One region of the Castellaniella denitrificans genome, then DNA from elsewhere that is predicted to be linked to it. Evidence: predicted binding sites of a transcription regulator. Region 1 holds the regulator's gene; each other region holds the start of a gene.
The links. The regulator HrcA, encoded in region 1, represses chaperone genes, less so after heat shock. The targets are predictions, from matches to a motif close to TTAGCACTCNNNNNNNNNGAGTGCTAA.
Positions count from the first base shown of each region.

Region 1 (9,518 bases):
CTTCCTGGCTGGACGTGCCGATGGGGGCGGTCTCGATGGTGGCCTGCGGCACGACGTTCTGGCCGCTGGGGGAGGCGGACGAGCCCAGGCCGGGGGAAGCCGACCGTTGCGCGGCGCGTTCGGCGTCGACCGACTGGATGGCTTCCTTGCCGCTGTCGGCCTTCTGGAAGGGCTGGCGGTCGGGCTGCTCGTCGCCCGTCCAGCGCGTCAGCCGGTCGTTCTCGAACCAGACGGTGAACTTGCGCAGTTCGTCCTGGCCGTAGCCGGGCTGGTTGTAGTAGGGGTAGTCCCAGCGCTCGGCGTGGAAGATGTCCTGCAGCGTGGGCGTGCCCAGGATGAAGCGCACCTGGTCGCGGGTCATGCCGGTTTCGAGCTTGGCGACCTGCTCGGCGGTGATCCAGTTGCCTTGCTGGATGGTGGCCCGGTAGGGGAAGCCCCAATTGGTCGAGCCGCAGCCCGCGAGGCCCAGCGCCATGACGCTGGCGGCCAGGCATAAGGTCAGCCTGTGGGAATGAGCGCTGGATCGGATGTGCACGAAAGCCCCTCGTGGTGGATTCGATGGCCGCGCAGTCCGCGGCCGCTAAAACCGCTATCATAAAGGGAATTCGGATTTGCGCATGCGCGCGGCTGAATGCGGGGGGTTCCGGCCCGCTTGCCTTTCGCCGCATTCCCCGGGATACTTCAATCATGAACGACCAGATCGAACTCAAGACCATGGGCCTGAAGGCGACTTTTCCGCGCCTGAAGATCCTCGATGTATTCCGCAAGGCGGAAACCCGTCACCACAGCGCCGAAGACGTCTATCGCGCCCTGATCGCCGAAGACGTGGACATCGGCCTGGCCACCGTGTATCGCGTGCTGACCCAGTTCGAGCAGGCGGGCATCCTGCTGCGCAGCCAGTTCGACGGCGGCAAGGCGGTGTTCGAGCTGAACGACGGCGATCATCACGATCACCTGATCTGCACCAACTGCGGCCGGGTGGTGGAATTTTCCGACGCGGAAATCGAAAAGCGCCAGCACCGGGTGGCCAAGGACAATGGCTTCACCCTGGAAAGCCACAACATGATGCTCTACGGCATCTGCCCGAAGTGCTCGGCCGCCAAACGGACCTGATCCGCCGCGCGCCGGCCGTCGGGGCGGCGCGCCGGCCGGCCCCTTAGCCAGTCTGCCCGGACGCCAGCATCTCGCGGGCGTGCGTGCGCGTGGCGTCGGTCATCTTCAGCCCGCCCAGCATGCGGGCGATTTCCTCCGTGCGGGATTCCTCGTCCAGCGGCCGGATGGCCGACAGCGTGCGGCCGGCGCGGGTGGCCTTGCTGACCCGGAAATGCCGGGCGGCGCAGGCCGCGACCTGGGGCAGGTGGGTGACGCACAGGACCTGGTGGCGCGCGCCCAGTTCGCGCAGCAGGCGGCCGACGACCTCGGCCACGGCGCCGCCGATGCCGGCGTCCACCTCGTCGAAGATCAGGGTCGGCACCCGGGCCGCCTGGCTGGCGATCACCGACAGGGCCAGGGAAATGCGCGCCAGTTCACCGCCGGAGGCCACGCGCGACAGCGGCCGGGGCGGGACGCCGGCATGGCCGGCCACCAGGAATTCCACGGTTTCCAGTCCATGCGCGGAAGGCTTGCAGTCCGCCAGGGCGATGTCGAAGACGCCGCCGTCCATGGACAGGGTCTGCATGGCGGCCGTGACCTGCGCCGCGAGCTGGACGGCCGTGGCGCGCCGCGCGGCGCTCAGGACGCGGGCCAGTTCCATGTAATGCGATTCGGCCTGGCGGCAGGCCTGTTCCAGCGCCTTCAGGTCCTGGCCGGCCTCGGCCTGGCGCAGCCGGGCGCGCAGCGTTTCGTGGTGCTCGGCCAGGGCGTCGGGCTCGACGTGGAAGCGGCGGGCCGCTTCGAACATGCGGCCCATGCGGGCGTCGGCCTGTGCCAGGGCGTCCGGGTCGGGCTCCAGCCGATCGGCATAGGCGTTCAGGCCGGACACGGTTTCCGCGCACAGGATGCGGGCCGATTCCAGCGCCTGGCAGTGTTCTTCCAGAGAGGGATCGTGGCGCACCAGGGACTGCAGGGACTGGATCGCGGCGTGCAGGGCCTGGGCCGCCGAGCCGGATTCGCCGTCCAGCGCCTCGACGGCCTGGCCGGCGCCGGCCAGCAGGGCCTGCGCGTGCGCGAGGCGGGATTGGCGGGCGCACAGGTCCGGCCATTCGCCGGGCTCGGGCGCCAGTTCGTCCAGCCAGGCCACGTCCGCGGCCAGTTGTTCCAGCCGGGCCGCCTGGCCGGCCGCGTCGCTGCGGGCGGCGTCCAGCGCGGCCTGCGCTTGGCGCCAGTCGGCCCAGGCCTGCTGCAGGGCGCGCGCCTGGTCGGCGTGGCCCCCCTGGGTATCCAGCAGTTCGCGCTGGCTGGCGGGCTGCAGCAGGCTCTGGTGGGCGTGCTGGCCGTGGATGTCCACCAGCAGGGCGCCCAGGTCGCGCAACTGGCCCAGGGTGGCCGGTACGCCGTTGATCCAGGCCTTGCTGCGGCCCTGGGGGTCGATGACGCGGCGCAGGATCAGTTCCGGGCCTTCCAGCGCCTGCTCGGCCAGCCAGCCGGCGGCGGCCTCGGGCGCGTCGAAGACGGCGCTGATGTCGGCGCGCGGGGCGTCCTGGCGGATCAGCGCGGCGTCGCCCCGGCCGCCCAGGGCCAGCGCCAGGGCGTCGATCAGGATCGACTTGCCGGCCCCGGTCTCGCCGGAGAACACGGTGAAGCCGGCGTCGAAGGCGATGTCGGCCTGGTCGACGATGACGAAGTCGCGGATGTGCAGCGCGCGCAGCATGGCTAGTATGGTGGCTGGGGCCGTCGGCCCTATTGGTCGGGTTCGTCCCAGGGGTGCAGCATGCGGTTCCAGTTCAGCTTGCTGCGCAGGGTGGCGAAATAGCTGTAGCCCTGGGGGTGCAGGAAACGGACGCGGTGGGGGCTGCGGCGCACGTCGATGCGGTCGCCTTCCTGGCAGTTGGACAGGGCCTGCATGTCGAAGTGCACGCTGGCGCCCGATTCCACCCGGCCCAGGGCGCTGATGGTGATGTTCAGCACGCTGTCGTCGGGCAGGGTGATGGGCCGGTTAGACAGGGTCTGCGGCGCGACGGGCACCAGCACCAGGGCGTCGACCTGGGGGTGCAGGATCGGCCCGCCGGCCGACAGGGCGTAGGCCGTCGATCCCGTGGGCGTGGCGATGATCAGGCCGTCGGCGCGCTGGCTGTGCATAAAGGCGCCGTTGCATTCGACGCGCAGTTCGATCATGCCGCCGCGGCCGGCGCGGTTGATGATCACGTCGTTCAGGGCCATGCCGGAGAAGATCGTTTCTTCGCCGCGCATGACGCGGCCTTCGAGGAGGATGCGTTCGTCCTGGACGAAGGCGCCGTTCAGGACGCGGGTGATGGCCTCGTCGGCGCTGCCCAGGGGGATGTCGGTGATGAAGCCCAGGCGGCCGTGGTTGATGCCGATCATGGCCACGCCGGACGTGGCCAACTGGCGAGCGGCCGCCAGCATGGTGCCGTCGCCGCCCATGATGATGGCCAGGTCGGCGCGCGCGCCGATGTCCTCGTAGGAGGCCAGAGGGAAATCGGCGACGCCGGTGTTGCGGCCCGTGTCGGCCTCGATCAGGACGTCGCATCCCGCCGCGGACAGGACCTGGCCCAATCGGCGCAGGGGCGCGTCCATGCCGCTGTCCTGGTGGCGGCCGATCAGGGCGACGGTCTTGAAGTGCATGGGCGGGGGGTCTCCCGGAATTAATGGAATAATAGGCGTATCCGATTATAGGGGAGGAGGGCGCGGCTGCCGATGCGGGCGGGCCGTTTCCATCCCGCATGCTGGATGAAATGGACATGGATGATCGAGCCAAGACGTTGCTGAAGGCGCTGGTCGAACGCTATATCGCGGACGGCCAGCCCGTGGGGTCGCGCACGCTGTCAAAGGTCTTTGATCTCTCTCCGGCCACGATCCGCAACGTCATGGCCGACCTGGAAGACCTGGGCCTGATCCACAGCCCGCACACCTCGGCGGGCCGCGTGCCCACGCCGCGCGGCTACCGCATGTTCGTCGACAGCCTGCTGACCGCGCGTCCCTACGAACTCAGCCCCGACCTGCGGATCGAGGATTGCCTGCCGGCGGCCGAACCCGGCCGCGCCGTGACCGCGGCGGCCTCGCTGTTGTCGAACCTGTCGCAATTCGCGGGCGTGGTGCTCACGCCCAAGCGCACCCAGGTGTTCCGCCACATCGAATTCATCCGCCTGTCGGACCGGCGCGTGCTGCTGATCATCGTCACGCCCAACGGCGACGTGCAGAACCGCATCCTGTTCGTCCCGCGCGAATACTCGGAAGCCGAGCTGCTGGAAGCCTCCAATTTCTTCAACCGGCATTTCTCCGGCAAGTCCTTCCACGCGGTCCGCCTGGCGCTGACCGACGAGCTCGCCTCGCTGCGCACCGACATCTCCCGCCTGATGCAGCAGGCCGTGGACGCCGGCCTGGATTCGCCGGACACGGACGACGAGGCCGTGGTCATCTCCGGCGAGGGCAAGCTGCTGGGCGTGTCCGAGATGACGGCCGACATGGACCGGCTGCGCCGCCTGTTCCAGCTGTTCGAGCAGAAGACCGACCTGCTGCACCTGCTGGACGTCTCCAGCCGCGCCCAGGGCGTGCAGATCTACATCGGCGGCGATTCCCGCCTGGTGCCGCTGGAGGACGTGTCGGTCATCACCGCCCCCTACGGGGTCGACGGCCAGGTGATCGGCACGCTGGGCGTCATCGGCCCCAGCCGCATGGCCTATGACCGGGTCATCCCCATCGTCGACATCACCGCACGCATGCTCTCCAACGTCCTCGGCCAGGCGGCGTCCTGATGCCGCCTTTTCCTGTGTCCCGACCATGAGCCGTTTCCTCCCCGAAGCGCCCGATCCCCGGGCGCTCGACCCGGACGCGCCCGGGCCCGGCCGCGGGCCGCTGGGCGTCCTGCTGATCAACCTGGGCACGCCCGATGCGCCGACCCCGGCGGCGGTCCGCCGCTACCTGGGCGAGTTCCTGTCCGACCCACGCGTGGTGGAACTGCCCGCCGCGCTGTGGCAGCTCATCCTGCGCCTGTTCGTGCTGACGCGGCGGCCGGCCGCCATCGCCCCGAAATACGCCCAGATCTGGCTCGATCGGGGCTCGCCCCTGCTGGTGCACAGCCAGGACCTGGCCGACGCCGTGGCGGCGTCCCTGCGCGGCCGCGGCCTGGACGTCCGGGTCGAGCTGGGCATGCGCTACGGCCGTCCGGCCCTGGACGGCGCCCTGGATGCACTGCGCGCGGCCGGCTGCGGCCGCATCCTGGCGGTGCCGATGTACCCCCAATACGCCGCCAGCACCACGGCCACGGCCGTGGACGCGGTGGCCGCGCGCCTGGCGCGGCTGCGTCACCAGCCCACGCTGCGCTTCCTGGACCGCTTCCATACGTCCGACGCCTATATAGAGGCGCTGCACCGCGCGGTGCGCGCGCATTGGGAACGGTCGGGCAAGCCCGACCGGCTGCTCCTCAGCTTCCACGGCCTGCCCCAGCGGTCGGTGCGCCAGGGCGATCCCTATTTCCGCGATTGCCAGCAGACCGCGCGAGCCCTGCGCGACCGCCTGGGCGCCGACGGCGCGCGCCTGCACGTGACCTTCCAGAGCCGCTTCGGGGCGGCGCCCTGGCTGCAGCCCTACACCCAGCCCACGCTGGAGGCCTGGGGCAGGGAAGGCGTTGGCACGGTGGACCTGATGTGCCCCGGCTTCCTGGCCGACTGCCTGGAGACGCTGGAAGAAATCGACATGGGCTGCCGCGAGGCCTTCCTGGCGGCGGGCGGGCGGGCGTTCCGCTATATTCCCTGCCTGAACGCCGACCCGGACTGGGCGCGGGATTTCGCCGGACTGATCGCCGACAACCTGGCCGGCTGGACGTAGCCGCCGGACGGACTCATCCACCCGGGCGGCCCGCCGTCCGGGGCCGGGATCCGGCCTTCCCGGTCCGCCGCCTGGGGCCTTGAAGAACGCCCCCGCCATCCCCATTTACCAACTTGTTCACCTATTTCAGCATTGGAGATTTCACCATGTCGGCACCCCAGGAAGACTTGGATCCGCAAGCCGCGCCGAGCGCCGAAAATCAACCCGCCAGCCAGGGCGCGGCCGATGGCGCCGAACCCGCCGCCGCCCAGCCGGGCGAAGACCTCGCCGCGCTGCTCGACGAGGCCCAGAAGCAGGTCGCCGAATATCACGACCAGTTGCTGCGCGCCCATGCGGAGGTCGAGAACGTCCGCCGCCGCGCCCAGGAAGACGTGGCCAAGGCCCGCAAGTTCGGCACGGAAGCCTTCGCCGAGAGCCTGATTCCCGTGCGCGACAGCCTGGAGGCCGCGCTGGCCCAGGAAAACCAGACCGCCGAGGACTGGCGCCTGGGTGTCGAGGCCACCCTGCGGCAGCTGAACAGCGCCTTCGAGCGCAACCAGATGAGCGAGATCGCCCCGGTGCCCGGCGACCCCTTCGACCCGCACCGCCACCAGGCGATTTCCAACGTGCCCTCCGAACATCCCCAGGGCGCCGTCGCCCAGACGCTGCAGAAGGGCTACCTGATCGCCGACCGCGTGCTGCGTCCGGCGCTGGTCATGGTGTCGGCCGGCCCGGCCTGAAGCGCCCGCCCGGACCTTGAAACCGGGTCCGGCGGCCCCATATTCGACTCATCGGCGGGCGCGAGGCCCGTCCACTCATTCAAACATCGACAGGATCCAACATGAGCAAGATCATCGGCATCGACCTGGGTACGACCAACAGCTGCGTCGCAGTGCTGGACGGCTCCAAGGTGAAGATCATCGAGAATTCCGAAGGCGCGCGCACCACGCCTTCCATCGTCGCCTACATGCAGGACGGCGAAATCCTGGTGGGCGCCCCGGCCAAGCGCCAGGCCGTCACCAATCCGAAGAACACCATCTTCGCGGTCAAGCGCCTGATCGGCCGCAAGTTCGAGGAAAAGGCCGTGCAGAAGGACATCGACCTGATGCCCTACAGGATCATCAAGGCCGACAACGGCGACGCCTGGGTCGAAGCCCAGGACAAGAAGCTCGCCCCCCCGCAAGTGTCCGCCGACATCCTGCGCAAGATGAAGAAGACCGCCGAGGATTACCTGGGCGAGGAAGTCACCGAGGCCGTGATCACGGTGCCGGCCTACTTCAACGACAGTCAGCGCCAGGCGACCAAGGACGCCGGCCGCATCGCCGGCCTGGAAGTCAAGCGCATCATCAACGAGCCCACTGCGGCGGCCCTGGCCTTCGGCCTGGACAAGTCCGAGCGCGGCGACCGCAAGATCGTCGTCTATGACCTGGGCGGCGGGACCTTCGACGTGTCCATCATCGAAATCGCGGACGTGGACGGCGAAAAGCAGTTTGAGGTGCTGTCGACCAACGGCGACACCTTCCTGGGCGGCGAGGACTTCGACCAGCGCATCATCGAGTACATCATCGCCGAGTTCAAGAAGGAATCCGGCGTTGATCTCTCCAAGGACGTGCTCGCCCTGCAGCGCCTGAAGGAAGCCGCCGAAAAGGCCAAGATCGAGCTGTCCTCCACGCAGCAGACCGAGATCAACCTGCCTTACATCACGGCCGATGCCTCCGGTCCCAAGCACCTGAACCTGAAGATCACCCGCTCCAAGCTGGAAGCGCTGGTCGAGGAACTGATCGAACGCACGATCGAGCCCTGCCGCGTGGCGATCAAGGACGCCGGCGTCAAGGTCTCCGACATCGACGACGTGATCCTGGTCGGCGGCATGACCCGCATGCCCAAGGTGCAGGAAAAGGTCAAGGAATTCTTCGGCCGCGAACCGCGCAAGGACGTGAACCCCGACGAGGCCGTCGCCGCCGGCGCCGCCATCCAGGGCTCCGTGCTGTCGGGCGACCGCAAGGACGTGCTGCTGCTGGACGTGACGCCGCTGTCGCTGGGGATCGAGACCCTGGGCGGCGTCATGACCAAGATGATCAAGAAGAACACCACCATCCCGACGCGCTTCTCGCAGGTGTTCTCCACGGCGGACGACAACCAGCCGGCGGTGACCATCAAGGTCTACCAGGGCGAGCGCGAGGTCGCCGCGGGCAACAAGGCCCTGGGCGAGTTCAACCTGGAAGGCATCCCGCCGGCCCCGCGCGGCCTGCCGCAGATCGAGGTCACTTTCGACATCGACGCCAACGGCATCCTGCACGTGTCGGCCAAGGACAAGGGCACCGGCAAGGAAAACAAGATCACGATCAAGGCCAGCTCCGGCCTGACCGAGGACGAGATCGAACGCATGGTGAAGGACGCCGAGGCCAATGCCGAGGAAGACCACCGCATCGCGGAACTGGCGCAGGCGCGCAACCAGGCCGACGGCCTGGTCCACGCCACGCGCAAGTCCCTGACGGAATACGGCGACAAGCTCGAAGCCGCCGAAAAGGAAGCGATCGAGTCGGCCATCAAGGACCTGGAAGAAGCCATCAAGGGCGATGACAAGGCCGCCATCGACGCCAAGGTCGAGGCCCTGTCCACCGCCTCGCAGAAGCTCGGCGAGAAGATGTACGCCGACATGCAGGCCAAGCAGGCGGCCGAGGGCGCGGCCGCGGCCGATGGCGCCAAGCCGGCGGAAGACGATGTCGTCGATGCCGACTTCAAGGAAGTGAAGCGCGACTGAGCCTCCGCCGGATGAGCCAGGACACGGAACGGCCTCCAGGGGCCGCGCCGTGTGGCGAGTCCGGGGGGCGGCTTGCAAGCCGCCCGGTGGAACAGCAAGCTTGCCCGGAACCGGTCTTTCGCCGGGCCGGGCATGCGTCCTTCAATCTGCAGCGCCTAGCACAGGCAACCCGAATCCATGGCAAAACGAGATTTTTACGACGTCCTGGGCGTAGCCAAGAACGCCTCGGACGACGACATCCGCAAGGCCTACCGCAAGCTGGCCATGAAATACCATCCGGACCGCAATCCGGACAGCAAGGAGGCCGAGGACAAGTTCAAGGAGGCCAAGGAAGCCTACGAGATACTGTCCGACGCGGAGAAGCGCGCGGCCTATGACCGCTTCGGCCACGCGGGCGTGGATCCGAACGCGGCGGCCGGCGCGGGCATGAACGGCGGGGCGGGCGGTTTCGCCGATGCCTTCGGCGACATCTTCGGGGAAATCTTCGGCGGCGCCGCGGGCCGCCGGGGCGGTGGCGGTCCGCAGGTCTATCGCGGCGCCGACCTGAAATATTCCCTGGAAATCAGTTTGGAACAGGCGGCCAACGGCTTCGACACCGAGATCCGCATCCCCAGCTGGGAATCCTGCGACACCTGCCATGGCTCGGGCGCCAAGCCCGGCACCTCGCCGCGCACCTGCCGCTCCTGCGGCGGCAGCGGCGCCGTGCGCATGCAGCAGGGCTTCTTCAGCGTCCAGCAGACCTGCCCGACCTGCCACGGCACCGGCCAGGAAATCACCGATCCTTGCGGCGATTGCGACGGCGTGGGCCGCGTGCGCAAGAACAAGACCCTGC
Region 1 covers NZ_JBHSEZ010000001.1:170,454-179,971, reverse strand. The annotation lists gene ACFO27_RS00895 (outer membrane protein assembly factor BamE) at 1-475, opposite strand, end outside; gene fur (ferric iron uptake transcriptional regulator) at 688-1,113, shown strand; gene recN (DNA repair protein RecN) at 1,157-2,809, opposite strand; gene ACFO27_RS00880 (NAD kinase) at 2,839-3,741, opposite strand; gene hrcA (heat-inducible transcriptional repressor HrcA) at 3,858-4,871, shown strand; gene hemH (ferrochelatase) at 4,897-5,943, shown strand; gene grpE (nucleotide exchange factor GrpE) at 6,090-6,662, shown strand; gene dnaK (molecular chaperone DnaK) at 6,764-8,686, shown strand; gene dnaJ (molecular chaperone DnaJ) at 8,864-9,518, shown strand, end outside.

Region 2 (9,518 bases), on a different contig from region 1:
GAGCGGATCGGGCAGTACCTGGTCGGTCAGCATGTCCACGAAGCGGCTGGCCAGCATGGATGGCGCGAGCGCCACCGAGCGCACCAGCGAGATGTCGACGGGGATGGTGGGATGCAGCGCCCGGATCGCCAGCCGTCCCGCGAAGGTCTTGGCCACGAAGGGGTTCACCACCCCTACGCCGACCCCCGCCGCGACCAGCGCGCAGATCGTGAGCGAGGAATTCGTTTCGACCATGACGTCCTCCTGGTCGTTGCGCGCCCGCAGCCGGGCGCGCATCGCCACCATGATGTCGTCGTTGTCGTCGAGCAGCACCAGGCGGTGGCGCCGCAAATGGTCCAGCCGCAGCGTCCGGTGGGCGGCGAGCGGATGGCCGGTCGGCAGCACGCAGACGGCGCTCGCCCGCTGCAGCCGGGTGGAAACCATGGAGGGGTCCTCGACGTGGCCCGTCGTCAGGATGAAATCGATCAGGCCCTGGCTGAGGTAGTCGCGCAACTGGGGCGTGCCGAAGGTCTGCAGGCTGATGTAGACCCCCGGGTTCTGCCGGGTGAACCGCGCCATGACGCCGGGCAGCAGCCCGGCCGCCAGTGTCGGGGTGCTGCCGATGCGCAGGACGCCCGTGCCCGATTTCCGGAGCACGTGCACCGCGGTCTCGATCTTTTCCAGGCCCTCGAAGTGACGCCGCACGGACTCGTAGAGCTGGCGGCCTTCCCGCGTCGGGCGCAGGCGTCCGTTATAGAGATCGAACAGCTCCAGGCCGGTGGCCGCCCGGAGTTCGGACAGGCGGCGGCTGATCGAGGGCTGGGTCGTGTTCAGGATCTGGGCGGCGCGGGTGGTCGTGCCGGTTTCCATGACGGTCTTGAAGGCCTGGATCTGCTGGAAATTCAAGGGGCGGGACATGGGCGGGCGGCCGGTGGCGATGGTATATCAATTATGAATAGTGTATGCGAAAAATAGAATTATCCCGTATTGATTCGGCTCCCTATAATCGCCTGGAAATGCAGTCCCGCCGGTCCTCGGCCCATCACGGCACTTTTTTCCATGCGCAGCGACATGACGATCCAACCAGCTTCCCTCCACGCCTATCCCGTCCGACGCCTGGGCGTGGGGCCGCGGCACCATTTCTTCGGGTACTACGACAAGACGGTCTGGGACCGGTCGGACCGCTACGTGCTCGCCAACCGCGTCGAGGTCATGACGGCGGACCTGACGCCGGACATGCGGGCGGAGGTCGGCTATTTCGACACTCAGGATGGCGACCGCTATCACGTGTGCGGGAGCACCACGGCGTGGAACTGGCAGATGGGCTGCCAGCTCCAGTGGCTGGACGGCCGCGACGGCCTGCAGATGATCTACAACGTGCGCCGGGATTCGGCGGGCGGGCCGTATCCCGGCTTCGGGGCCGCCATCCACGACGTCGGGTCCGGCCGCACCCGCTACCTGGACAGCCCGATCTACGTGGCCGCGCCGGACAGCCGCTACGCCCTGACCGTGGACTACAGCCGCCTGTACGTGACGCACGAGACCATCGGCTACTGCGAGCCGGGCGGCAAGCGGCGGGATCTGCCGCTCCATCCCGCGGACGACGGCATCCGCCGCGTCGACCTGGACACGGGCGAAACCCGCCTGCTGGTGAGCTACGCCGACCTGCGCGATTTCCACCATCGGCCTTCGATGGACAAGGCGCTGCACTGGGTCAGCCACATCGAGATCAACCCCTCGTCCTCCCGCATCCTGTTCCTGCACCGCTGGACCGAGCGCGTCGAGGACGAGACCTGTTTCCTGCACCGGCTGATCACCATGGATCCGGACGGCGGGAACCTGCGCCTGCTGGAATGCTCCGACCATCCGCTGCCGCAACTGGCGGCGGATTTCGATCCCGACGCGGTCGGGACCTACGACTACGAGAAGTCGGAATACCAGATCTCCCATCCCTTGTGGCGCGACGACCGCCACATCATCGTCTGGGGGCCCCACGACGGCAGCATCCACTACCACCTGTACGAGGATGCCGACGGGGGGCGCGTCGAAGTGATCGGGGACGGCATCCTGACCGAGAACGGCCACATGACGTTCTCGCCCGTGAATTCGCGCTGGCTGCTGACGGACACCTATCCGGACCCCCGGACCAACGAGCGCATCCTGATGCTATACGACTGCGACCGGCGGGTTCGCCACGACCTGGGCAGCTTCTATACGGACCCGGGCCTGCGCAAGGAGAACCGCTGCGACCTGCATCCGCGCTGGAGCCGGGACGGCCTGCGGATCTGCATCGATTCGGTGCACGAACACGAACGCCAGATGTATCTCATCGACGTCGGCGCGCTGGTCCGCGCCGATTGAACCAGGCCCCGGCGGACCGGCCGAGCCGGCGATCCGGGGACAACACCAGGAGACAGACATGAAAGACAGTCATTTCCCGCTTCATCGGCGCATCCGCGAGACCGCGGCATGGGCGCTGCTCGCCTGCGCGCTCCCGGCGCTCGCCGCCGCCGCGGAACCGACGGACACCCTCTCCAAGATCAAGGCCGACGGCACCGTGGTCGTGGGCTTCCGGGAAGCGTCGATCCCGTTTTCCTACTACAACGACGCGAAGGAGCCGATCGGCTATTCGATCGACTTCACCAACCGCGTGCTCGACCGGATCCGCCAGGACCTGGGCATGCCGGACCTGAAGGTCCGCTGGCTGCCGATCACTTCCCAGAACCGGATTTCCCTGCTGCAGAACGGGACCATCGACTTCGAGTGCACGACCACGACCCACAACGCCTCCCGCGAGCAGCAGGTCGATTTCTCGAACAGCCTCTTCATCATCGGCACCCGGCTGCTCGCGAAGCAGGATTCCGGCATCCGCGACTTCGACGACCTGAAAGGCCAGAACGTGGTCGTCGGCGCGGGCACGACGTCCGAGATCATCCTGCGCCGGCTCAACGCGGAGCGGAAGATGGGCATGCGGATCATCAGCGCCAAGGACCACTCGGAATCGTTCCTGACCCTGTCGACCGGGCGCGCCAAGGCCATGATGATGGACGACGCGCTGCTGGCGGGTGAACGCGCCAAGACGCGCAATCCCCGGGACTACGTCATCGTCGGCACGCCGCAGTCCTACGAGGCCTACGGCTGCATGGTCCGCAAGGGCGACACCGGGATGAAGGCGCTGGTCGACGATGTCGTCGCGCGGACCGAGACGTCCGGCGAAGGGGAGGCCATCTACCGGAAATGGTTCATGAGCCCGATCCCGCCCAAGCAGCTCAATCTCGACTTCCCCATGTCGGACGCCATGCGGCATCTGTTCGCCCATCCGAACGACAAGATCGACCCCGAAGCCAAATGAGCTATCACTGGAACTGGGGCGTCCTGCTCCAGCCGGTCGCCACCGGCGAGGGGGACACCTATCTGGGGTGGATTCTCCATGGGTTCGCCACGACGGCCGCGCTGACGCTGTGCGCCTGGGTCCTGGCGCTGGCGGTGGGCACCCTGTTCGGGGTGCTGCGCACCCTGCCCGGCCGGGGGCCGCGCGCGCTGGGCGTCGCCTATGTCTCGATCTTCCGCAACATTCCCCTGATCGTGCAGTTCTTCATCTGGTACTTCGTCGTGCCGGAAATGCTGCCGGTGTCCCTGGGCGACGCCATCAAGGGGGCCGATCCGACGGTCCAGTTCTTCGTCACGTCCGTGCTGGCGCTGGGAACCTATACCGGATCCCGCATCTGCGAACAGCTGCGCGCCGGCATCCAGGCCATGTCCGCGGGCCAGGCCCAGGCGGGCCTGTCCATGGGCTTCTCGCTGGCCCAGACCTACCGCCACATCATCCTGCCCCAGGTCTTCCGCCGGATCATGCCGCCGCTGACCTCGGAATTCCTGATCATTTCCAAGAATTCCGCGGTGGCCTCCACGATCGGCCTGCTGGAACTGAGCGGCCAGGCGCGGCAACTGGTGGACTACACGGCGCAACCCTATGAATCCTTCATCCTGGTCACGCTGGCCTACGTCGTCCTGAACTTCATGATCCTGCGGATCATGGGCTGGGTCCGCCGCTGGACCGCTCGTCCCGGCCTGATGGGCGAATAGGAGACGACGCCATGCTGCACTTCGATTTCTCTTCCTTGCTCGATGCCTGGCCCATCCTGGCCGCCGGCGCCTGGATCACCCTGAAAGTGACGCTGGTGGCCATCGCCTGCGGCATCGCCCTGGGCACGGTCCTGGCGGTCTGCGCCGTGTCCCGTTCGCGGGTCCTGCAAAGCGGCGCCCAGGCCTACATCACCCTGTTCCGCTCCATCCCCCTGGTGATGCTGCTGCTGTGGTTCTTCCTGGTGGTCCCCCAGGTCCTCAAGGCCGTCTTCGACCTGTCGCCGAGCGTGGACATCCGGCTGGTGTCGGCCATGGTGGCCTATTCCATGCTGGAAGCCGCGTTCTTCGCGGAAATCATTCGCGCGGGCATCCTGGGGCTGTCGGCCGGGCAGTTCCAGGCGGCGCGTTCGCTGGGCATGACCACGCCGCAGGCCTTCCGCTACATCATTCTGCCGCAGGCCTTCCGCGCCATGCTGCCCATCATGCTGACCCAGTGCATCGTCATCTTCCAGGACACGTCGCTGGTCTACGTGATCGCGCTGGGTGATTTCTTCAGCAACGCGGTACGGATCGGCGAGCGCGACGGCAACGTCGTCCAGATGCTGCTGTTCGCCGGCTTCGTCTACTGGGTGGTCTGCGCGGCCCTGAGCGCCCTGGTGAAGCTGCTCCAACAACGGCTGCGCCGGGCCTGACCGCGCGCCCTCCATGGAATTGAAAGCATGATCGAACTGAAAAACGTTTCCAAGTGGTACGGCAAGTTCCGCGCCCTCGCCGATTGCAGCGTCTCGGTGTCCGCGGGCGAGGTCGTCGTCTTCTGCGGGCCGTCGGGCTCGGGCAAGTCCACCCTGATCAAGCTGATCAACGGGCTGGAGGATTTTCAGGAAGGCGACATCCTCTACAAGGGGCAATCGATCCGCTCGGGCGCCATCAGGCTGCCTGATCTGCGCCGGCGCATCGGCATGGTGTTCCAGCATTTCGAGCTCTTCCCGCACCTGTCGGTACTGCGCAACCTCACCATCGCCCAGGAAAAGGTGCTCGGCCGGCCGCCGGCCGAGGCCGAAAAGAAGGCCCTGGCCCTGCTGGAACGCGTCGGCCTGTCGGCCCATGCGGGCAAGTATCCGTCGCAGCTTTCCGGCGGGCAGCAGCAGCGCGTGGCCATCGCCCGGTCGCTGTGCATGGACCCGGAAGTCATGCTGTTCGACGAGCCGACCTCGGCGCTCGATCCCGAAATGATCAATGAGGTGCTGGCCGTCATGGTCGAGCTGGCCCAGGAAGGGATGACCATGCTGTGCGTCACCCACGAGATGGGTTTCGCGCGCAAGGTGGCCGACAAGATCGTGTTCATGGATGCGGGCGCGATCGTGGAGACCGACGCGGCCGAGGATTTTTTCCGGTCGCCCAAGTCCGAACGGGCGCGGGACTTCCTGGCGAAGATTCTGCACTGACCCTTCCGGGCCGTCGCCTCGGTGCCGGCGGCTGTCATCCCGCGAAAAAAATCCCCGCCGCGAACCGCGACGGGGATTTTCATTAGCCGGGGCCCGGCCGGCGCCGAGGCGCCGGACCGGGAAGAGCAGGGGCTTAGAAGCCGCCCATGCCGCCCATGCCACCCATTCCGCCCATGTCGGGCATCGCGGCGGCGGGCTTGTCTTCGACGATCTCGGCCACGGCGGCTTCGGTGGTCAGCAGCAGGCTGGCGACCGAGGCGGCGTTCTGCAGCGCGGTGCGGGTGACCTTGGTCGGGTCGATCACGCCCTGCTCGACCAGGTCGCCGTATTCGCCGGTGGCGGCGTTGTAGCCGTAGTTGCCTTCGCCCTTTTCAACCGCGTTGACGATCACGCTGGCTTCGTCGCCGGCGTTGGAGACGATGGTGCGCAGCGGAGCCTCGATGGCGCGCAGGACCAGCTTGATGCCGGCGGCCTGGTCGGGGTTGTCGCCCTTGACCTTGGCCACGGCGGCCTTGGCGCGGATCAGCGCGACGCCGCCGCCCGGGACGATGCCTTCCTCGACAGCCGCGCGCGTGGCGTGCAGGGCGTCTTCGACACGGGCCTTCTTTTCCTTCATTTCGACTTCGGTGGCCGCGCCCACGCGGATCACCGCCACGCCGCCGGCCAGCTTGGCCACGCGTTCCTGCAGCTTTTCACGGTCGTAGTCCGAGGTGGCTTCCTCGATCTGCGCGCGGATCTGCTTGACGCGGGCTTCGATGTTCTTGGCGTCGCCGGCGCCGTCGATGATGGTGGTGTTTTCCTTGGCCACTTCGATGCGCTTGGCCTGGCCCAGCTCGGCCAGGGTCGCCTTTTCCAGCGACAGGCCGGTTTCCTCGGAGATCACCGTGCCGCCCGTCAGGATGGCGATGTCTTCCAGCATGGCCTTGCGGCGGTCGCCGAAGCCCGGGGCCTTGACGGCGGTGGTCTTCAGGATGCCGCGGATGTTGTTCACGACCAGGGTGGCCAGGGCTTCGCCCTCGACGTCCTCGGCCACGATCAGCAGCGGACGGCTGGACTTGGCGACTTGTTCCAGCACCGGCAGCAGGTCGCGGATGTTGCTGATCTTCTTGTCGAAGATCAGGACGAACGGGTCGTCCAGCACGGCGACTTGCTTATCGGGGTTGTTGATGAAGTAGGGCGACAGGTAGCCGCGGTCGAACTGCATGCCTTCGACGACGTCGAGTTCGTTTTCCAGGGACTTGCCGTCTTCGACGGTGATGACGCCTTCCTTGCCGACCTTGTCCATCGCGTTGGCGATGATTTCACCGACGGAGGTGTCGCTGTTGGCCGAGATCGAGCCGACCTGGGCGATGGCCTTGCTGGTGGTGCAGGGCTTGGACAGCTTGTGCAGCTCGTCCACGGCGGCGACCACGGCCTTGTCGATGCCGCGCTTCAGGTCCATGGGGCTGATGCCGGCGGCCACGTACTTCAGGCCTTCCTCGACGATGGCCTGGGCCAGCACGGTGGCGGTGGTGGTGCCGTCGCCGGCGTTGTCGGAGGTCTTGGAGGCGACTTCCTTGACCAGTTGGGCGCCGATGTTCTCGAACTTGTCCTTCAGTTCGATTTCCTTGGCGACGGAGACGCCGTCCTTGGTGACGGTGGGGGCGCCGAAGGAGCGGTCCAGCACCACGTTGCGGCCCTTGGGGCCCATGGTGGTCTTGACGGCGTTGGCGAGGATGTTGACGCCGCGGACGATGCGGGTACGGGCATCGTCACCGAAATAAACTTGCTTTGCAGCCATGTTGAAATTCCTTGGGATTGAACGGTGAGGTGGCTTACTGGATCACGGCGAGGATTTCTTCCTCGCGGATGACGAGCACTTCCTCGCCATCGACCTTGACGGACTGGCCGGCGTACTTGCCGAACAGGACCTTGTCGCCGACCTTGACGTCGACAGCGATGACTTTGCCGTCCTCGGTCTTCTTGCCGGGGCCGACGGCCAGGACTTCGCCCTGATCGGGCTTTTCAGCCGCGCTGTCAGGGATGACGATACCCGAGGCGGTGGTGCGCTCGTTGTCCAGACGCTTGACGATCACGCGATCGTGCAAAGGACGCAGTGCCATGGAGGAACTCCTGTACATAGAAATTGAAGGGTGCGGGGGCTGGTTGTGGTTGTTAGCACTCAACCCCGTCGAGTGCTAATTATAAGGACGATTCCCGGGGTTTCAAGGGGCAATATGTATCGGCGCGAACCGGATGCCGCCCGCGGACCGGAAGCTGTCGAACGCCACTGAGTTTTGAACTTCCGCCGTTCAGTTCTGAACTCCGAAAAATGGCTAGATCTAGCGTTGTTGCGTGTTTCAGGGCAAAAATGGGGTTGAGGTGGGATTCAGAAACGGGGCGTTTCTATTGTTTTTGCTGCCTGGAATGTATAGGCAGTGCCTCGTTGGCCCATGACAATCCTAATGGTCTACTTGGCGTTAACTCAGCTTATATGGAGGGCGTGGCATGAAGATGACAACCAAGGTGCTGACTGCACATGTGCCGCTCCAGCTTGCCGACAAGGTGGACAAGATGGCGGCGCGACTCGGACGTTCACGCGGCTGGGTCATCCAGCAGGCCCTGGCCGCTTGGATGGCTCAGGAAGAAGAACGGGATCGGCTCACCTACGAGGCGTTGGCCGATGTGGATGCAGGTCGGAGCATCGAACATCAGGCGGTGAAGTCCTGGGCGGACAGTCTGGGCACGGCTCAAGAGCTCCCGGTGCCCCGTTGATGGCACTCAAGTCTCTCCTGTGCTTATGGTCTATGGACTGGTCGTGCGTGAAGAAAATACAGTACAAAAACCGCATGAGTTATTCTAATTCATCGTTATAAATCAACGACTTATGATATGGAAAACCCCAATGGGCGGTTAATCTCCTGAAGCTCAGAATTTCCTTCTGACTGTCTTTGGAGGAAGGGATTCTGTGTTACGAGTCTTTGGGAACGATCTGGCGGCATTGCGACGATCCAAGGGCCTCTCCGTAGGCCAGCTAGCGACTCGACTAGGCTGCCATCCGTCTTACATTACCCATGTCGAGAAGGGGAGGCGTTTGCCCCCTGCGTCTGCGAGGCTACGGCAACTGGTCGCCGCTTTGGGGGCCTCTGACGAGGAGGCTGCACGACTGCAGCAGGCGGCCATTTGGACATTCGTTATGAGCCGGGTAGAGAGCCTCGGCTATTCCCGTCCCGAAAGGCTGCTGAGCGCTGCCACACAAGCCTACCTTCATCGGGAAATCTAAATGCAGTTGCGTTTGAAGTTTGATCTGTGCCCGGCTGCCCTCAATGTGACACGGTTAGTCACTGTGCTGGCCCAGGAGAGCAACTGAATAAAAAAAAGCCCCTGCCGGGGCTTTGAGCATTTTTATAGGAGCATTACCGATGTAAGCATCTAGAAAGCACAAACGCCAATCAATCGTTTAGATCAACTGGCGCAGGGCGAATTGCAGTACTACCGGTGTGGAAACCATAGTCTGTCCTCTTCGCTCTCGCCTGTCAAGCCCCCTTTTTGCCACGATTTTTGGCAACAGGGCAATGTCAGCTTATGAGGAAGAGGTCGTTTCATGAAATCCGCTCGTCCCGTTGTAACCCGTGCACCACATAGGCGCGTGGGCTATATCCCTTGCCCGTGGCTACAGGACCATCCTGTTGCGTATGAAAGCCTGCTGGAATGCAGGTTTGTATATATAGCGCTGCTATACCCCTCCCTTCGCGAAATTTTTCACCAGCCGTTCCACGTTGAATTGGGCGAGTTGGGCAAATACACCCCCGACTACCTCCTCCGATGTGCTTCGCATGATGACATCGTGGTTGAGGTCAAGCCTCGAAAGTTCGTTAGCAAACATGCAGACAAGCTGCAGGCAGCAAAGGTTGCTATCGAGGGGCGCGGTTTGCGTTTCCTTGTGTGTACCGAACATGAAATCGCCGCAAATGGTCGTGATGAACGGGCGAGCGTCATCCTTCGCCATGCCCGATCACACCTGTCACG
Region 2 covers NZ_JBHSEZ010000028.1:280,388-289,905, forward strand. The annotation lists gene ACFO27_RS13410 (LysR family transcriptional regulator) at 1-897, opposite strand, end outside; gene ACFO27_RS13415 (hypothetical protein) at 1,051-2,340, shown strand; gene ACFO27_RS13420 (glutamate/aspartate ABC transporter substrate-binding protein) at 2,399-3,331, shown strand; gene ACFO27_RS13425 (amino acid ABC transporter permease) at 3,328-4,065, shown strand; gene ACFO27_RS13430 (ABC transporter permease subunit) at 4,077-4,757, shown strand; gene ACFO27_RS13435 (amino acid ABC transporter ATP-binding protein) at 4,785-5,510, shown strand; gene groL (chaperonin GroEL) at 5,644-7,290, opposite strand; gene ACFO27_RS13445 (co-chaperone GroES) at 7,325-7,612, opposite strand; gene ACFO27_RS13450 (CopG family ribbon-helix-helix protein) at 7,998-8,264, shown strand; gene ACFO27_RS13455 (helix-turn-helix domain-containing protein) at 8,458-8,772, shown strand; gene ACFO27_RS13460 (Tn7 transposase TnsA N-terminal domain-containing protein) at 9,094-9,518, shown strand, end outside.
Region 2: the regulator HrcA is predicted to act here: its motif matches at 7,665-7,691, upstream of ACFO27_RS13445 (co-chaperone GroES).

Region 3 (9,518 bases), 780 kb from region 1:
GGCGATCCGCTGCACGATTTCCCGGCCCTGACGGCCTCGGTCTGCAACCTGCAGCCCGGCAGCCGGGGCCACGTGCGCGTCGTCTCGCCCAACGCCGCCGACGCCCCGGAAATCCTCTGCAACTACCTGCAGACCCCGGAAGACCGCGCCGTGGCGGCCGACGCCCTGCGCCTGACGCGGCGCATCATGGCCCAGCCCGCGATGGCGCGCTACCAGCCCGGCGAATACCTGCCGGGCGACGCCGTCCAGACCCAGGAGGCGCTGGAAGCCGCGGCGGGCGACATCGGCACCACCATCTTCCATCCGGTGGGCACATGTAAAATGGGCGTCGATCCGTTGGCCGTGGTGGATCCGGAACTGCGCGTCCGGGGGCTGGAAAGCCTGCGGGTGATCGATGCGTCCATCATGCCGGTCATCACCTCGGGCAACACCAATTCGCCGACGATCATGATTGCCGAAAAGGGCGCGCGCCTGATCCTGGGCAACGCCTGAATCCCCCCCTTCAGCCTCTCACACAGGACCCGGACATGGTCAGTCATACCGAGGTCGTGGCAAGCATTCTGTTTGCCATCGCCATCATCCACACGTTTTCCGTACCCGTCTTCGCCCGCCTGGCCAACAAGGGCGGGCCGCACGCCGGCCTGTGGCACCTGCTGTCCGAAGTCGAGGCCGTGTTCGGCGTCTGGGCCTGTGCGCTGTTCGTGTGGATGGGGCTGACCCTGGGGGTGCACGGGGCGGTCGAATACCTCGACACGCGCAACTTCACCGAGCCGGCCTTCGTGTTCGTGATCATGGTGGTGGCGGCCAGCCGGCCCATCATCGAGCTGGTCCGCCTGCTGGTCGGCGTGGTGTCGCGCCTGCTGCCCGTGGCCGGCGAACTGTCGCGCTTCTTCGTCATCATGACCCTGGTGCCGCTGTCGGGCTCGCTGATCACGGAGCCGGCCGCCATGACCCTGGCCGCCCTGCTGCTGCGCCAGGCCTATTTCCGCCGGCCCGGCCAGGACGGCTTCAAATACCTGACCGTCGGCGTGCTGTTCGTCAACGTGTCCATCGGCGGGGTGCTGACGGCCTACGCCGCGCCGCCGGTGCTGATGGTGGCCCATACCTTCGGCTGGGACACGGCTTTCATGGCGGCCCACTTCGGCTGGCGTGCCGCGCTCGCCGTGCTGGTCAACGGCCTGGTCCTGACACTGATCTGCCGGCCCTTCCTGCTCAACGGCAGCCTCGGCGTCCAGGAGGACGAGGGCGAGCGCCGCCCGCCGGTGTCCCCCGTGGTCATGGCCGTGCACGTGCTGTTCCTGGTGTGCGTCGTGCTGGCCTCGCATCACATGCAGATCTTCATGGCCCTGCTGGTGCTGTTCATCGGCTATGCCCACGCCTACAAGCGGCACCAGTCGCCCCTGCTGCTGCGCGAAGGCCTGATGGTCGGCTTCTTCCTGGCGGGCCTGGTGGTGCTGGGCGGCCTGCAGCAATGGTGGCTCCAGGACCTGCTGGGCGGCCTGTCTCCCTACGTCCTGTACCTGGGAGCCACCGCCCTGACGGCGGTCACCGACAACGCGGCCCTGACCTACCTGGGCTCGCTGGTCGAGGGCACCAGCGATCTCTGGCGCTACATGCTGGTGGCCGGCGCCGTGACGGGCGGCGGCCTGACCGTGATCGCCAACGCACCCAACCCGGCCGGCTTCTCCATCCTGAAGGGCTGCTTCGGCGACGGCTCGATTTCGCCGCTGAAGCTGCTGGGGGCGGCCGCCGTGCCGACGCTGGTGGCCGCCGTGATGTTCCTGCTGCCCAACTCGTTTAGTTGAAAGGATTAAAATCCAGGCGGTCGATCATTTCGGAAGTATTGCCGTGCCTATCTATGCCTATCGTTGCAGCCGCTGCGGTCATGAGCAGGACGTGCTGCGGAAAATTTCGGATCCTCCGCTGAAGACCTGCCCGGCCTGCGGCCAGGACACCTATGAAAAACAGGTGACCGCGGCCGGCTTCCGCCTGAAGGGCACCGGCTGGTACGCCACCGATTTTCGCGGGGGCGGGAAATCCGCCCCGAAATCCGCCGACGCGGCGGGCGGGGCCGCGCCGGGCGCGGCTCCCGCCTCCGGCGGCACGCCGCCCGCCTCGACGTCGGGCTGATTCCCGGAACCCATGCGCTTCCTCAAACGCTACTTCATCACCGGCCTGCTGATCTGGCTGCCGCTGGTGGCCACGGTCTGGGTGCTGACCGTCCTGATCGGCACCCTCATGTCCCTGGTGCCTTCGTTCCTCTCGCCAGAGGCCCTGTTCGGGGTGGCGATTCCGGGGTTCGAACTGGTCCTGGTCCTGGCCGTGATCCTGCTCACGGGGCTGTTCTGCGCCAATTTCATCGGCCGCGCCATCCTGTCGCGCTGGGAATCCCTGCTGGGGCGCATCCCCCTGGTGCGCTCCATTTATAATTCGGTCAAGCAGGTCAGCGACACCGTCTTCGCGCCCAACGGCCAGGCCTTCCGCGAGGCCGTGCTGGTGCAGTATCCGCGCCAGGGCGCCTGGACCATCGGTTTCCTGACCGGAACTCCCTGCACCGAGATCGCCACGCTGCTGGACGGCGATTTCGTCAGCGTCTACGTGCCCACGACGCCCAACCCGACGTCGGGTTTCTTCCTGATGATGCCGCGCGCCGATGTCCAGGTGCTCGACATGTCGGTGGAGACGGCACTGAAATACGTCGTGTCCATGGGGGTGGTGGCGCCGCCCGGCCTGCCGCCCCAGACACAGATGGATCTGCCGGCCGTGGAATCCCCCGGCGGGCAGTCCCATTGAAACTCGAACAATTCCTCTGACGGAGCCATTCTTGAACCGCACTTGCTACACCGGCGAGGTGTCCAAAGCCCACCTCGACCAGACCGTGACCCTGTTCGGCTGGGTGCATCGCCGCCGCGACCATGGCGGCGTGATCTTCATCGACCTGCGCGACCGCGCGGGCCTGGCCCAGGTGGTGGTGGACCCGGACAACAAGGCCGCGTTCGAGACCGCCGAGCGGATCCGCAACGAATACTGCCTGCGGATCACCGGCCTGGTGCGCCTGCGCCCCGCCGGGACCACCAACCCTGACCTGCTCTCGGGCGAGATCGAGATCCTCTGCCGCGAGATCGAGATCCTCAACGCCTCGGTCACGCCGCCGTTCCAGCTGGACGACGACAACCTGTCCGAGACCACGCGCCTGACGCACCGGGTGCTGGACCTGCGCCGCCCGCAGATGCAGCGCAACCTGATGCTGCGCTACCGCGTGTCCATGGTGGCGCGCAACTACCTGGACGCCCTGGGCTTCGTCGACATCGAAACTCCGATGCTGACCCGCAGCACGCCGGAAGGCGCGCGCGACTACCTGGTGCCCTCGCGCGTGAACCCGGGCGAGTTCTTCGCGCTGCCCCAGTCGCCGCAGCTGTTCAAGCAGATGCTGATGGTGTCCGGCTTCGACCGCTACTACCAGATCACCAAGTGCTTCCGCGACGAGGACCTGCGCGCCGACCGCCAGCCCGAATTCACCCAGATCGATTGCGAGACCTCGTTCCTGGACGAAGTCCAGATCCGCGAGATCTTCGAGGGCATGGTGCGCGAGATCTACCGCCAGGTGCTGGACGTGGCGCTGCCCGATCCCTTCCCCGTCATGAGCTGGGAAGAGGCCATGCGCCGCTTCGGCTCCGACAAGCCCGACCTGCGCGTGAAACTGGAATTCACCGACGTGGCCGACCTGATGCGCGACGTGGACTTCAAGGTCTTCTCCGGCCCGGCCAATGATCCGGCCAGCCGCGTGGTGGCCCTGCGTGTGCCCGGCGGCGCCAGCATGCCGCGCAGCGAGATCGACGCCTACACCCAGTTCGTCGGCATCTACGGCGCGCGCGGCCTGGCCTACATCAAGGTCAACGACGCCGCCTCGATCCCCGAAGGCCTGCAGTCGCCCATCGTCAAGAACATCCATGCCGACGCGCTGCGCGCCCTGATCGAGCGCACCGGCGCGCGGAACGGCGACCTGATCTTCTTCGGCGCCGACCGCGCCAAGATCGTCGCCGACGCCATCGGCGCCCTGCGCGTGAAGATCGGCCAGAGCGAGTTCGGCCGCGCCAACGGGCTGTTCGAGCCGGGCTGGAAGCCGCTGTGGGTGGTGGACTTCCCCATGTTCGAGTACGACGAGGGCGAGGGCCGCTACACCGCCGCGCACCATCCCTTCACCTGCCCCAAGCCGGGCCACGAGGACCTGCTGGAAACCGATCCGGGCAAGGCCCTGGCGCGCGCCTACGACATGGTCATGAACGGCTGGGAAGTCGGCGGCGGATCCGAGCGCATCCACCGCGCCGACGTCCAGCGCAAGGTCTTCAAGGCCCTCAAGATCGACGAGGAAGAGGCCCGCCTGAAATTCGGCTTCCTGCTCGACGCCCTGCAGTACGGCGCGCCGCCGCACGGCGGCCTGGCCTTCGGCCTGGACCGCCTGGTGACGCTGATGGCGGGCGCGGAATCCATCCGCGACGTGATCGCCTTCCCCAAGACGCAGCGCGCCCAGTGCCTGCTGACGCAGGCCCCGTCGGCCGTGGACGAGAAGCAGCTGCGCGAGCTGCACATCCGCCTGCGCCAGACGGAAGCCAAATAGGAACCGGCCATGCCCGTCCTGCGGGTCGTCAGCTACAACATCCACAAGGGCCGTTCGGCCACGGGTGGGCGGGAATCGCTGGCCGACCTGCGGCTGGGGCTGTACGGCCTGCGGCCGGACCTGCTGTTCCTGCAGGAAGTCCAGGGCCGCAACCAGGTGCATGGCAGCCTGGACGCGCAGCACGAGTCCCTGGCGGCGGCCCTGCACATGCAGGCCGCCTACGGCTGCAACGCCGTGCGCCAGGCGACCGACCACGGCAACGCGCTGCTGTCGCGCTATCCCATCCTGTACTACGAGAACCAGGACGTCTCCGACCACCGGCTGGAGCAGCGCGGCCTGCTGCACGGCGTGGTGCGGGTCGGCGACGTGCCGGTGCATTGCCTGGTGGTGCACCTGGGCCTGCTGGCGGGCGGGCGGTCGCGCCAGGTGCAGGCGCTGGCCGACCGCATCCAGCGCCTGGTGCCCGCCCACGAGCCGCTGCTGATCGCCGGCGACTTCAACGACTGGACCAACCGCCTGGCGCCGCTGTTCGTCGAGCAACTGGGCCTGGTCGAGGTCTTCGCCGCCGCCCCGCAGGGGTCGGACGAGATCTACCGGCTGCGGCGCACCGTGTCGCGCCTGCGCGAACGCCTGGCCTGGCTGCCGGGCCAGGCGCTGCGCCAGGCGCCGGAGCTGTCCATGAACGGCCATGCGCGCCTGACGCCGCCGCCCCGGACCTTCCCGTCCGTGTTTCCCTGGCTGCGGCTGGACCGCATCTACCAGCGCGGCTTCGCCGTGCGCCGCGCGCGGGTGCTGCACGGCTCGCCCTGGAAGAAGCTGTCGGACCACGCCCCCCTGGTGGCGGACCTGGAACTGCCCTGAGACGGACGGGAACTTTCCCGCCGGGCGGCAGCCTAACACTTATTGCCTTGAAATTAGCACTCTTCCCCATGGAGTGCTAACATCATCCCATCCAATACGAGGACCTTGTCACCATGACCTCCTCTTCGTCCGCCCTGTCGCTCGCGCCGTCCCAGCTGTCGCTGGCGATCGCCAATCCCGGCGCGCTCGGCACCATCGATGCCTACATCAGCGCCGTGAACCGGCTGCCGATGCTCACCGCCGACCAGGAAGCCGACCTGGGCCGCCGCCTGCGCGACGACAACGACCTGGACGCCGCGCGCGACCTGGTCCTGTCGCACCTGCGGCTGGTGGTTTCCATCGCCCGCCAGTACCTGGGCTACGGCCTGGCGCACGCGGACCTGATCCAGGAAGGCAACATCGGCCTGATGAAGGCCGTGCGCCGCTTCGACCCCGACCGCGGGGTGCGCCTGGTGTCCTTCGCCGTGCACTGGATCCGCGCCGAGATCCACGAATACGTGGTGCGCAACTGGCGCCTGGTCAAGATCGCCACCACCAAGGCGCAGCGCAAGCTGTTCTTCAACCTGCGCCGCATGCGGCCCGACGGCCACAGCCTGGGCCCGGACCAGGTCGCCGACATCGCTCGCGAGCTGGACGTGCGTCCGGAAGACGTCGCCGAAATGGAAGTCCGTCTGTCGGGCGGCGACTTCGCCCTGGACGCCCCGGGCGACGACGAGGACCGCTACGCGCCTTCCGACTGGCTGGCCGACGAGGCCCAGGAACCCGCCCAGGTGCTGGCGCGCCGCGGCATGGACGCGCTGCAGGGCGAGGGCCTGGAACACGCCCTGTCGTCCCTGGACGCGCGCTCCCAGCACATCGTGCGCGCCCGCTGGCTGGCCGACGACGGCGGCGCCACGCTGCACGAACTGGCCGCCGAATACGGCATCTCGGCCGAACGGGTCCGCCAGATCGAGGCCGCCGCCCTGAAAAAGCTGCGGATCGCCCTGAGCGAGCGGCAGGCGGACTTCCAGGCCGCCTGAGCCCGTGCGCGGCCGTCGTCGCCTCCGTGGCGCGGCGGCGACAGGCCTCGGCCGTCCGGGCGGCGCCGCGAGCCATCCCGGCGTCAGGTCACACTCTTTTGCATTTTTCCTCCCGGCGAGCGTGAACTTTCTGCGCCCCGGCCGGACCAACCCTCCATGAGCGCGCGCCGGCCTCGCCGGCTCACCGTTCTGTCGTCCGCTTCTGCTTCTCCTCTTCCCCTCCCTATCGAAGCGGATGTTCACGGGATGCCGCCTGGCATCCCTTTTTTTTTGCCGCATCTGCTGGAAAGCCGGTCCCCCGGGCCTGTAACATATCACCCGGATGATCTGAACGCGTTTCCTCGTCATGAAAATCGGCCTTTTGGTGTTCGGCCTGGCTGGCTTGCTGGCCCTGGTGTCCTTCATGCCACCGTTGGCGGGGCGTCTGCGCCTGCCTTATTCCGTCCTGCTGGCCATCGTCGGCTTCGTCCTGGGCGTCGTCATCCACGTGCACGGCTGGGCGCCGGGCGTCGTGGCCGACTTCCTGGATACGCTGCAGCACTTCGAGATCTCCTCCGAAACCTTCCTGTTCGTCTTCCTGCCCGTGTTGCTGTTCGAGACGGCGCTGGCGACGAACCTGCGGCGGTTGCTCGACGACATCAGCCCGATCCTGGTGATGGCCATCGTGGCCGTCGTGGTCTGCACCGTGGCGGTCGGCTTTTCGCTGGCGGCGATCTCCACCTACGGGCTGGTGGTCTGCCTGATGCTGGGCGCCATCGTGGCCACCACCGATCCGGTGGCGGTCGTGGGCATCTTCCGCGAAGTCGGCGCGCCGCGCCGCCTCACGAACCTGGTCGAGGGCGAGTCCCTGTTCAACGACGCGGCCTCGATCGCCCTGTACTCGGTGCTGCTCAGCGTCCTGTTCGGCGGCACCACGCCCGCCGTGGCGGACATCTTCAGCGGCTTCCTGGTCAGCTTCCTGGGCGGCGGCCTGGCCGGCCTAGTCATGGGGCGGTCGGCCATCGAACTGTTCCGCTGGCTGCGGGGCTGGCCCACGGCCGAGGTCACGCTGACCGTGGCGCTGGCCTACCTGACCTTCTTCATCGCCGAGCACTACCTGGGGGTGTCGGGGGTGGTGGCCACCGTGATCGCCGGCCTGGTGGTGGGCTCCAGCGGCCGCACGCGCATGTCGCCCACGACCTTCGAGCAGCTCGAAGGCGCCTGGGCGCAATTCGGTTTCTGGGCCAATTCCCTGATCTTCCTTTTCGCCGCCATGCTGATTCCGCGCATGATGGCGGAAATCACCTGGATGGAAGTCCTGCTGATCCTGGTCGTGTTCATCGTCACGCTGTGCGCGCGCGCGGTGATCGTCTACGGCCTGCTGCCCCTGCTGGGGCGGCTGCGGCTCAGCACCGAGGTGAGTCCGTCCTACCGGGCCGTGATGCTGCTGGGCGGCCTGCGCGGCGCCGTGTCCCTGGCCCTGGCCCTGGCCGTCACGGAACAGCCGGCGGTGCCCCACGAGGCGCGGCAGTTCATCGCGGTGGCCACGACCGGCTTCGTGCTCATGACCCTGTTCATCAACGGCCTGACCCTGCGGCCGCTGATCCACCGGCTGGGGCTGAACCAGCTCTCGCCGGTGGACCGGACCCTGCGCGACCAGGCCCAGGTGGTCGAACTCGAGGCCCTGCGCCTGAAGATCGACGACATCGCCCACAACGAGCACATCGGCAGCGAGGTGCTGGAGCGCCTGCACGCGGTGTTCGACGCCAGCCAGGCCGGCGTGGACGCCGGGCAGGTGCATCAACTGTCCCTGGACCAGAAGGTCGCCGTCGGCATGGGCATGCTGGCGGGCCGCGAGGAAGAGATGTTCTTCGAGACCCTCAAGGCCCAGGTCGTGGACTGGCGCACGGCCGAGTCCCTGCTGGCGCGCGCCGAACGGCTGGGGGACGCGGTGCGCTCGGGCGGCCTGCGCGGCTTCGAGGCCGCGATCGACGGCGACCTGCGCTATTCGCGCGCGCTGAAGCTGGCGCTGCGCCTGCATCACCTGACCGGCTGGGAGAACTGGCTGGTGCGCGAACTGGCCCAGCGGTTCACCAACCTGATGTGCAAGTGGTCCGTGGCGCGGCGCCTGATCCAGTTCGCCAAGACCGACGTGCAGCCGCTGCTGGGGCCGGAGGTCACCGAAATCATCGTGGCCGCGCACCAGCGCCGCCTGACGCTGCTGGAAGGCGCGCTGCAGGCCCTGGCGCTGCAATATCCCAATTACGCCCAGCACCTCCAGGAAGCCTATCTCGCGCGCATGGCGCGCGCCATGGAGCGCATCCGCTACCGCGACATGCTGGCGCACAACCTCATCAGCGGGGAAACCTATTCCGACCTGATCCAGCAGGCGGACATGCGCTGGGGGGCGCTGGAGGATAGCGGCGTGCTGGACATCACCATGAGCGCGGCGGCGCTGGTGCAGCGGGTGTCGATGTTCGAAGGCATGGACGAGCGCACCATGGCGGCCATCCGCCGAGTGCTCAAGCCCCGCCTGGTCATGCCGGGCCAGTCGATCCCCACCCGGTTCGGGCGCAGCCGCGCCATGTATTTCGTGGCCTCGGGCGCGGTGGTCCTGGACCTGCCGGACGGCACCACGGCCGAACTGGGCAGCGGCCAGATCTTCGGGGAAATGGCGCTGGCCATGGATCACGATTTCCAGGCGCGGGCGCGGTCGCTGGGGTACAGCCGCCTGCTGATGCTCCAGGAGCGCGATTTCAAGCGCCTGCAGCAGCAATACCCGATGCTGCGCGAGAAGATCGACCTGATCGTGCGCCAGCGCCTGCGGGCGGTGGAAGTCTGGCAGCAGTTCGAGTCCGGCGAGCGCCAGCACGAGCCCCTGCCGGATTTCAAGCGGATCGCGGCGGCCGAAGCGCCGGCCGATGCGGAGGAGGCCCTGGCCTCGGGCGAGGCCGGCACCGCGGAACTGGAACCGGATGCGGCGAGCCCGGCCGGCGCGCCGCCCACGGCGGCCTGACCTTACAGCAGCAGCTTGATGTCGT
Region 3 covers NZ_JBHSEZ010000001.1:954,888-964,405, reverse strand. The annotation lists gene ACFO27_RS04560 (GMC family oxidoreductase) at 1-492, shown strand, start outside; gene ACFO27_RS04555 (putative Na+/H+ antiporter) at 528-1,805, shown strand; gene ACFO27_RS04550 (FmdB family zinc ribbon protein) at 1,897-2,130, shown strand; gene ACFO27_RS04545 (DUF502 domain-containing protein) at 2,143-2,793, shown strand; gene aspS (aspartate--tRNA ligase) at 2,825-4,618, shown strand; gene ACFO27_RS04535 (endonuclease/exonuclease/phosphatase family protein) at 4,628-5,479, shown strand; gene rpoH (RNA polymerase sigma factor RpoH) at 5,593-6,498, shown strand; gene ACFO27_RS04525 (cation:proton antiporter) at 6,845-9,493, shown strand; gene ACFO27_RS04520 (SCO family protein) at 9,496-9,518, opposite strand, start outside.
Region 3: the regulator HrcA is predicted to act here: its motif matches at 5,533-5,559, upstream of rpoH (RNA polymerase sigma factor RpoH).